Methyloterricola oryzae: one gene and its partners. The protein of the gene in region 3 binds, or shares a complex with, the protein of the main gene of each other region. Links are inferred from orthologs where the notes say so. Each region holds a gene or a part of one and is shown on either strand. Other genes may lie near its edges.

The links. Proteins that work in one complex are often made in the same cells at the same time.
Region 1: the proteins of accD (region 3) and accC are in contact, whole or in part, in a solved structure (PDB 8UXZ), measured with the Escherichia coli proteins. The link is inferred for Methyloterricola oryzae from one-to-one orthologs.
Region 2: the proteins of accD (region 3) and accB are in contact, whole or in part, in a solved structure (PDB 8UXZ), measured with the Escherichia coli proteins. The link is inferred for Methyloterricola oryzae from one-to-one orthologs.

The regions. Positions count from the first base shown.
Region 1 is NZ_JYNS01000023.1:16,410-19,202, reverse strand. It holds accC (acetyl-CoA carboxylase biotin carboxylase subunit), read right to left. Parts: upstream 2,174-2,793; coding sequence 827-2,173; downstream 1-826. Other genes in the region: aroQ (type II 3-dehydroquinate dehydratase), read right to left, coding at 2,684-2,793; accB (acetyl-CoA carboxylase biotin carboxyl carrier protein), read right to left, coding at 2,226-2,678; prmA (50S ribosomal protein L11 methyltransferase), read right to left, coding at 1-827. UniProt on the Escherichia coli protein: This protein is a component of the acetyl coenzyme A carboxylase complex; first, biotin carboxylase catalyzes the carboxylation of the carrier protein and then the transcarboxylase transfers the carboxyl group to form malonyl-CoA.
Region 2 is NZ_JYNS01000023.1:15,363-18,250, forward strand. It holds accB (acetyl-CoA carboxylase biotin carboxyl carrier protein), read left to right. Parts: upstream 1-1,162; coding sequence 1,163-1,615; downstream 1,616-2,888. Other genes in the region: EK23_RS19345 (TlpA family protein disulfide reductase), read left to right, coding at 1-403; aroQ (type II 3-dehydroquinate dehydratase), read left to right, coding at 711-1,157; accC (acetyl-CoA carboxylase biotin carboxylase subunit), read left to right, coding at 1,668-2,888. UniProt on the Escherichia coli protein: This protein is a component of the acetyl coenzyme A carboxylase complex; first, biotin carboxylase catalyzes the carboxylation of the carrier protein and then the transcarboxylase transfers the carboxyl group to form malonyl-CoA.
Region 3 is NZ_JYNS01000004.1:164,655-167,463, reverse strand. It holds accD (acetyl-CoA carboxylase, carboxyltransferase subunit beta), read left to right. Parts: upstream 1-849; coding sequence 850-1,770; downstream 1,771-2,809. Other genes in the region: folC (bifunctional tetrahydrofolate synthase/dihydrofolate synthase), read left to right, coding at 1,775-2,809; trpA (tryptophan synthase subunit alpha), read left to right, coding at 34-837; trpB (tryptophan synthase subunit beta), read left to right, coding at 1-37.

The DNA.
Region 1 (2,793 bases), on a different replicon or contig from region 3:
TCCATACGGAACCAAGGTGCATAGGCCTGGCTCACCGCATCCGCCTGCTCGCGCAGGATACCGGAGAGGGCCAGCGCTCCGCCAGGGCGAACCATCGCGGCCAATTCTTCCGCCAGTTCCAGCAGCGGGTTGGCGAGTATGTTGGCCACCAGCATGTCCGCCTGGACCGGGCCAATCTCCTTGGGATAGCGGCAGCGCAAGCGCCCGGCGACGCCGTTCTTTTCGGCATTGTCTCGGGTGGCGGTCAAGGCCTGGGGATCGATGTCCACCGCTTCAGCCCCTTCCGCACCCAGCAGCAGCGCTGCCACGGCCAGAATACCCGAGCCGCAGCCGTAATCGATCAGGGTCTTTCCCTTCAGATCCATTCCGTCGAGCCACCTGAGGCACAAGGCCGTGGTTGGGTGGGTGCCGGTGCCGAACGCGAGCCCCGGGTCCAGCGCCACGCATACCGCATCCTCCTGTTCCGGCGCGGCGAACCCGGTGGGAACGATCCACAGTCGCCGGCCGAAGCGCATGGGTTTGAAATGCTCCAACCAAGCCCGCTCCCAAGCCTGATCCTGTATTTCTTCGACGCGCCAGGCATGCAGGGAGTGGGCCCCGAAACGACTCTCCAGGGCAGCCCGCAATAGTTCCGGCTGCACATCGGGCTCGAACAGAGCCACGACCCGCGTATCCTGCCAGACGGGCGTTTCCCCGGGCTTGGGCTCGAACAGGGGCTGATCGCCCTCATCCTGCAGGCTGACGGACAAGGCCCCCAGGCCGCTCATGGCGTCCGCCACGGCATCGGCCAGGCGCTCCTCCGTCGCCACCGAGAGCTGTCGCCACATCAGTGCTTGAGCCCGAGCTTCTGCTCCAGATAATGGATGTTCTGCCCGCCTTCCTGGAAAGCCTTGTCGTTGATGATGTCCAGCAGCAAGGGAATATTGCATTTGATGCCGGCGATCACCATCTCGTTGAGCGCCGTGCGCATTCGCGCGATGGCGCTGGCGCGCGTCTCGCCGTGGGCGATGAGCTTGCCGATCATGGAGTCGTAGTAGGGCGGCACCTTGTAGCCATTATAGATGTGCGTCTCCACCCGTATTCCCGGCCCGCCCGGCATGTGGAACTGTTCGATCAGCCCGGGGGAGGGCATGAAGGTGGATGGGTCCTCCGCGTTGATCCGGCACTCGATGGCGTGCCCGCAGAGCTGCACGTCCTCCTGGGTAATGGACAGCTTTTCGCCGGCGGCGATGCGCAGCTGTTCCTTGACGATATCAAAGCCGGTGACCATCTCGGTTACGGGATGCTCGACCTGCACGCGGGTGTTCATCTCGATGAAATAGAACTCCCCGTCCTGGTAGAGGAACTCGAACGTCCCCGCCCCCAGATAGCCGATCTCGCGGCAGGCCTCCACGCAGCGCTGGCCCATGGCGCGCCGCTTCTCCTCGCTGATGCCCGGCGCCGGCGCTTCTTCCACCACCTTTTGGTGGCGGCGCTGGGTGGAGCAGTCACGCTCGCCCAGATGGATGACGTTGCCGTGGGTGTCGGCGATCACCTGGAATTCGACGTGGCGCGGATCTTCCAGGAATTTCTCCATGTACACCATATCGTTGCCGAATGCGGCCGCGGCCTCGCCCTTGGTCAGGCTGATGGAGCTATGCAGCGCCGCCTCGCTGTGCACGACGCGCATGCCGCGCCCACCGCCGCCGCCGGCCGCCTTGATGATGACCGGAAAACCGATGCGGCGCGCGATCTTCAAGGTCTCGTCAAAGTCCTCGCCCAGTGGCCCGTCGGAGCCGGGCAGACAGGGAATGCCTGCCTTCTTCATAGCCTCGATGGCGGAAACCTTATCGCCCATGAGGCGGATGGTATCGGGCCTGGGACCTATAAATACGAAGCCGCTCTGTATCACCTTCTCGGCGAAGTCGGCATTTTCCGACAGGAAGCCATAGCCCGGATGGATGGCGACGGCGTCGGTGACTTCGGCGGCGCTGATGATGGCTGGAACATTGAGGTAGCTTTCCCGCGAAGGCGCGGGCCCGATGCACACGGATTCGTCGGCCAGACGAACGTGCTTGAGATCCCGGTCCGCCTCGGAATGCACGGCCACGGCCTTGATGCCAAGTTCGCGGCAGGCGCGCAATATGCGCAAGGCGATCTCGCCCCGGTTGGCGATAACGATTTTACCAAGCATGACTGATTACCTGATGGAGTCTAAGGGGTTCACGCGCCAGCGGCAGCGAGGCTTATTCGATGACGAAAAGCGGCTCGTTGTACTCCACAGGCTGTGCATTCTCCACCAGGATCTTGGCGACCACCCCGGCTTTGTCGGCCTCGATCTGGTTCAGGATCTTCATGGCCTCGATGATGCAGAGCGTATCGCCCACATTGACCCGGTGCCCTACCTCGACGAAGGTCTTGGCGCCGGGCGACGGCGAACGGTAGAAGGTCCCCACCATGGGCGAACGTACCACATGGCCGCTGATCGCCTCCTCTGCCGGAGCGCTCTCCGCAGCGGCAACGGGCGCTGGCCCTGGAACCGCCTGGCTCACCATGGTGGCCGGCGCGGTCATCATCACCGGCTGGGATGAGGAATAGCGGCTCAGCCGCACCGATTCCTCGCCCTCCTTGATCTCGATTTCAGCGATATCGGACTCTTCGATCAACTCGATCAGCTTTTTTATTTTTCTAATATCCATGACTCTCAGCTCTTTTCTTGAATGGCGTGGAGGGCAGCCTGCAGCGCCAGCTCGTAACCCAGCGCACCAAGCCCGCAAATAACGCCCTTGGCAATATCGGACAAATAGGAAACCT
Region 2 (2,888 bases), on a different replicon or contig from region 3:
CGACCTGAACGGGCAATCCGTGCGGATGGATCTATGGAAAGGCAAGATCCTGGTGGTGAATTTCTGGGCCACCTGGTGTCCCCCCTGTCTGGAAGAAATGCCGGCTTTCGTGAAACTGCAGGAGGAATATGCCAACAAGGGCCTGCAGTTCGTCGGCATTGCCATCGACGACGGCGATTCGGTGAAGGACTATCTCAAGGTCACCCCGGTCAACTACCCGATTCTCATCGGCGAGAATGGCGGTGAGGACTGGGCCGCGAGCCTGGGCAACCACGCGCATGTGCTGCCGTTTTCCGCCGTGTTCGATCCGGCGGGCAAGCTGCTCCACGTGGAAGTCGGAGCTTTTGACCGTGAAGAAGTCATCAAGGCGGTGGAGCCTCTGCTTAAGGCCAGCGCGCCTTAAGGCGGGTACATCGTATCTCTATCCTGCAGCCCTCGTCAGCTCAGAACCTGGCCTGAACGGCACCGTTGTGGACAAGTTCACTGCCATTCGGCAAAATAACCTTGCAATTTCTGGGAGCTGCCCTAGATTGGGCTGATCCCTCGGCGCAGGTCCGTGCCGACACGATCGATGACCTCAGGTCGTCGATTCGGAAATCGCCGGCAAATGCGAGTTTTTCGGCGAAAACTGCTGAAAGATCCATGAAGGATCGGATTCAGTGACCACCTACGCCAACGTGCAGAAATTCGGACGAACGGTTCATTCATCCATGACTAACATCCTGGTGCTCAACGGCCCGAACCTGAATCTATTGGGCTTTCGGGAACCGGCAATCTACGGTAGCCAGACCCTTGGGGACATCGAAAACCGATTGGCGGCGATGGCGCAGCGCTTTGGAGCAGTCATCAGCTTTCTGCAGAGCAACGCAGAGCATGTCCTCATCGATCGCATACACCAGGCATTTCGGGAACAGGTGGATTTCATCCTGATCAATCCCGGCGCTTTCACGCACACCAGCGTGGCGCTACGCGACGCCCTGCTCGGAACCAAGATTCCGTTCATCGAGGTGCACATGTCCAATGTCCATGCGCGCGAACCGTTCCGAAAGGTTTCCTATTTGTCCGATATTGCCAAGGGCGTTATTTGCGGGCTTGGTGCGCTGGGTTACGAGCTGGCGCTGCAGGCTGCCCTCCACGCCATTCAAGAAAAGAGCTGAGAGTCATGGATATTAGAAAAATAAAAAAGCTGATCGAGTTGATCGAAGAGTCCGATATCGCTGAAATCGAGATCAAGGAGGGCGAGGAATCGGTGCGGCTGAGCCGCTATTCCTCATCCCAGCCGGTGATGATGACCGCGCCGGCCACCATGGTGAGCCAGGCGGTTCCAGGGCCAGCGCCCGTTGCCGCTGCGGAGAGCGCTCCGGCAGAGGAGGCGATCAGCGGCCATGTGGTACGTTCGCCCATGGTGGGGACCTTCTACCGTTCGCCGTCGCCCGGCGCCAAGACCTTCGTCGAGGTAGGGCACCGGGTCAATGTGGGCGATACGCTCTGCATCATCGAGGCCATGAAGATCCTGAACCAGATCGAGGCCGACAAAGCCGGGGTGGTCGCCAAGATCCTGGTGGAGAATGCACAGCCTGTGGAGTACAACGAGCCGCTTTTCGTCATCGAATAAGCCTCGCTGCCGCTGGCGCGTGAACCCCTTAGACTCCATCAGGTAATCAGTCATGCTTGGTAAAATCGTTATCGCCAACCGGGGCGAGATCGCCTTGCGCATATTGCGCGCCTGCCGCGAACTTGGCATCAAGGCCGTGGCCGTGCATTCCGAGGCGGACCGGGATCTCAAGCACGTTCGTCTGGCCGACGAATCCGTGTGCATCGGGCCCGCGCCTTCGCGGGAAAGCTACCTCAATGTTCCAGCCATCATCAGCGCCGCCGAAGTCACCGACGCCGTCGCCATCCATCCGGGCTATGGCTTCCTGTCGGAAAATGCCGACTTCGCCGAGAAGGTGATACAGAGCGGCTTCGTATTTATAGGTCCCAGGCCCGATACCATCCGCCTCATGGGCGATAAGGTTTCCGCCATCGAGGCTATGAAGAAGGCAGGCATTCCCTGTCTGCCCGGCTCCGACGGGCCACTGGGCGAGGACTTTGACGAGACCTTGAAGATCGCGCGCCGCATCGGTTTTCCGGTCATCATCAAGGCGGCCGGCGGCGGCGGTGGGCGCGGCATGCGCGTCGTGCACAGCGAGGCGGCGCTGCATAGCTCCATCAGCCTGACCAAGGGCGAGGCCGCGGCCGCATTCGGCAACGATATGGTGTACATGGAGAAATTCCTGGAAGATCCGCGCCACGTCGAATTCCAGGTGATCGCCGACACCCACGGCAACGTCATCCATCTGGGCGAGCGTGACTGCTCCACCCAGCGCCGCCACCAAAAGGTGGTGGAAGAAGCGCCGGCGCCGGGCATCAGCGAGGAGAAGCGGCGCGCCATGGGCCAGCGCTGCGTGGAGGCCTGCCGCGAGATCGGCTATCTGGGGGCGGGGACGTTCGAGTTCCTCTACCAGGACGGGGAGTTCTATTTCATCGAGATGAACACCCGCGTGCAGGTCGAGCATCCCGTAACCGAGATGGTCACCGGCTTTGATATCGTCAAGGAACAGCTGCGCATCGCCGCCGGCGAAAAGCTGTCCATTACCCAGGAGGACGTGCAGCTCTGCGGGCACGCCATCGAGTGCCGGATCAACGCGGAGGACCCATCCACCTTCATGCCCTCCCCCGGGCTGATCGAACAGTTCCACATGCCGGGCGGGCCGGGAATACGGGTGGAGACGCACATCTATAATGGCTACAAGGTGCCGCCCTACTACGACTCCATGATCGGCAAGCTCATCGCCCACGGCGAGACGCGCGCCAGCGCCATCGCGCGAATGCGCACGGCGCTCAAC
Region 3 (2,809 bases):
CAACACCATTGCCGCGCGCGAAGGAATTTCTCTGTGAGCCGATTGTCCGCTACCCTGCAAGCCCTGAAAGACCAAGGACGCAAGGGCCTGATTCCCTTTATCACGGCGGGCGACCCGGTGCCGGAGTTCACCGTGGGCGCCATGCATGCCCTGGTGGAGGCGGGCGCCGACATCATCGAACTGGGAGTGCCGTTTTCCGATCCCATGGCCGATGGCCCCGTGATCCAGAAAGCAAGCGAGCGTGCCTTGGAACATAAGGTCAGCCTGCGCAAGGTACTGGCCATGGTGAAGGAGTTCCGCCAGAAGGACAGCGCGACGCCAGTGGTCCTCATGGGGTACCTCAATCCGGTGGAGTGCATGGGCTATCGCGCCTTCGTCGAAGGCGCCTGCGCGGCGGGCGTGGACGGCGTCCTGACCGTGGACATGCCGCCCGAGGAATCGTCGGAGCTTCTGGCCCTGATGGCCGAGGCGGGCCTGGACCCCATTTTCCTGCTGGCGCCCAACAGCACCCCGGAGCGTATCCGCCAGATGGGCGAACTGGGACGGGGTTACCTGTATTATGTCTCCCTGAAGGGCGTGACCGGCGCTTCTCACCTCGACCTGGGCGACGTGGAGCGCAAGCTCACGGAAATCCGCTCCCTCACCGATCTCCCGGTGGGCGTCGGCTTCGGGGTTAAGAATCCGGAGACCGCCGCCGCCATTTCGCGACTGGGTGACGCGGTGGTGGTGGGTAGTGCCCTGGTGGGCAGGATCGAGGCGGCGGGCGCCGATACCGCCCTGGCCCTGCGCGAGATGACAGACCTGGTTCGCGGCATGCGCGCCGCGATGGACGCCTGACGAGGTAGACCCGTGAGCAGCTGGTTCAACAAACTGGTCACATCCAAGATACGCACCGAGGCCTCATCCAAGAGCGCGGTGCCCGAAGGCCTTTGGTGCAAATGCACGGCCTGCAACGCCATCCTCTACAAGGTGGAGTTGGAGCGCAATCTGGATGTCTGCCCCAAGTGCGGCCATCACATGCGCATTCACGGGCGCAAGCGCCTGCTCTCGTTTCTGGACCAAGGGACCTTCGAGGAAGTGGGCGCTGGGCTCAGCCCCATCGACCCGCTGAAGTTCAAGGACAGTAAGAAGTACAAGGACCGCCTGACCCAGGCACAGAAGTCCACGGGCGAGAAGGATGCCATGGTAGTCGGACGCGGCAGCCTGAAGGGGCGCCCGCTGGTGGCCGCGGCCTTCAACTTCGAGTTCATGGGCGGCTCCATGGGCTCGGTGGTGGGCGAGCGCTTCGTGCGTGGCGCCGACATTTGCCTGGACGAGCGCCTGCCTTTTGTCTGCTTCTCGGCCAGCGGCGGCGCCCGCATGCAGGAATCCCTCATGTCCCTGTTTCAGATGGCCAAGACCAGCGCGGTGCTGGCGGCCATGGCGGACGAGGGACTGCCCTTCATATCGGTCATGACAGATCCCACCATGGGCGGGGTTTCTGCCAGCCTGGCCATGCTGGGCGATGTGAATATCGCCGAGCCGGGCGCCCTGATCGGTTTCGCCGGTCCCCGCGTGATCGAGCAGACGGTCCGCGAAAAACTGCCCGAGGGTTTTCAGCGCAGCGAGTTCCTGCTGGAGCACGGCGCCGTCGACATGATCGTCGACCGCCGCGAGATGCGCGACAGGGTTGCGAGCCTGCTGGACATCTTCATGCACGGTGACGGTCTGCGGCGTCAGGCCCTGAACGGCGCCGCCGAGAAAAACACGAAAGCGAACGGCAAAGCCTGAATTAATGCGTTTTTCCACGCTGGACGACTGGCTGGTCTGGCAGGAATCGTTGCATCCCAAGGCTATCGATCTGGGCCTGGCGCGGGTGCGTCAGGTATTCCAGCGCCTGGATTTGCCGAAGCTGCCTTTTACCCTCACGGTGGGGGGCACCAACGGCAAGGGTTCCTGCGTGGCCTTGTTGAATGCCATTTTGCGGGCCGAGGGCTATCGAGTCGGCACCTATACCTCGCCGCACCTGTTGCGCTATAACGAACGTATCCGTATCGACGGCGTGAGTGCCGATGATGACGTCCTATGCGCGGCCTTCCAGCGCATCGATCAGGCGCGGGGTGATACCAGCCTGAGTTTTTTCGAATTCGGTACCCTAGCGGCCCTGGACATCTTTTCCAAGGCCGGCCTGGATGTGCAAATTCTGGAAGTGGGACTGGGCGGACGGTTGGATGCCGTGAACCTGTTGGATGCCGATGGCGCGCTCATCGCCAGCATCGACATCGATCATCAGGACTGGTTGGGAGACACGCGGGCCGCCATTGCCCTGGAGAAAGTAGGCATATTCCGTGCCGGTCGGCCTGCGATCGTGGGCGATCCGCAGCCGCCGGCCGAACTGCTGGCGCATGCCGAAGCTGCCGGGATCGCCTTGGCCTGCCAAGGCCGCGACTTTCACTTCACAGTGGAGGGCGCCTGCTGGTCCTGGCAGGGCGCGGGATGGCGCCTTAATGATCTGCCACGACCCGCGGTCAAGGGCGATCATCAATTGCTCAACGCCAGCGCGGTGCTGCAGTTGCTGGCGGCGGTGGCGCCGCGTTTACCGGTGAGCGAGACGGCGGTGCGCCGCGGCCTTACCGAGGTCAGCCTGCCCGGGCGCTTTCAGTACCTGGGCGGTACGGTCCCGGTGCTGTTGGACGTCGCGCACAATTCGCAGTCGGTCAGGATTCTGGCGGACTATCTGGCCCGCGAGTTTCCCGGCCGTGTTGTGCGGGCGGTGTTCGCCATCATGCGCGACAAGGATATCGATGCCGTGATCGCACATATCCGGCCC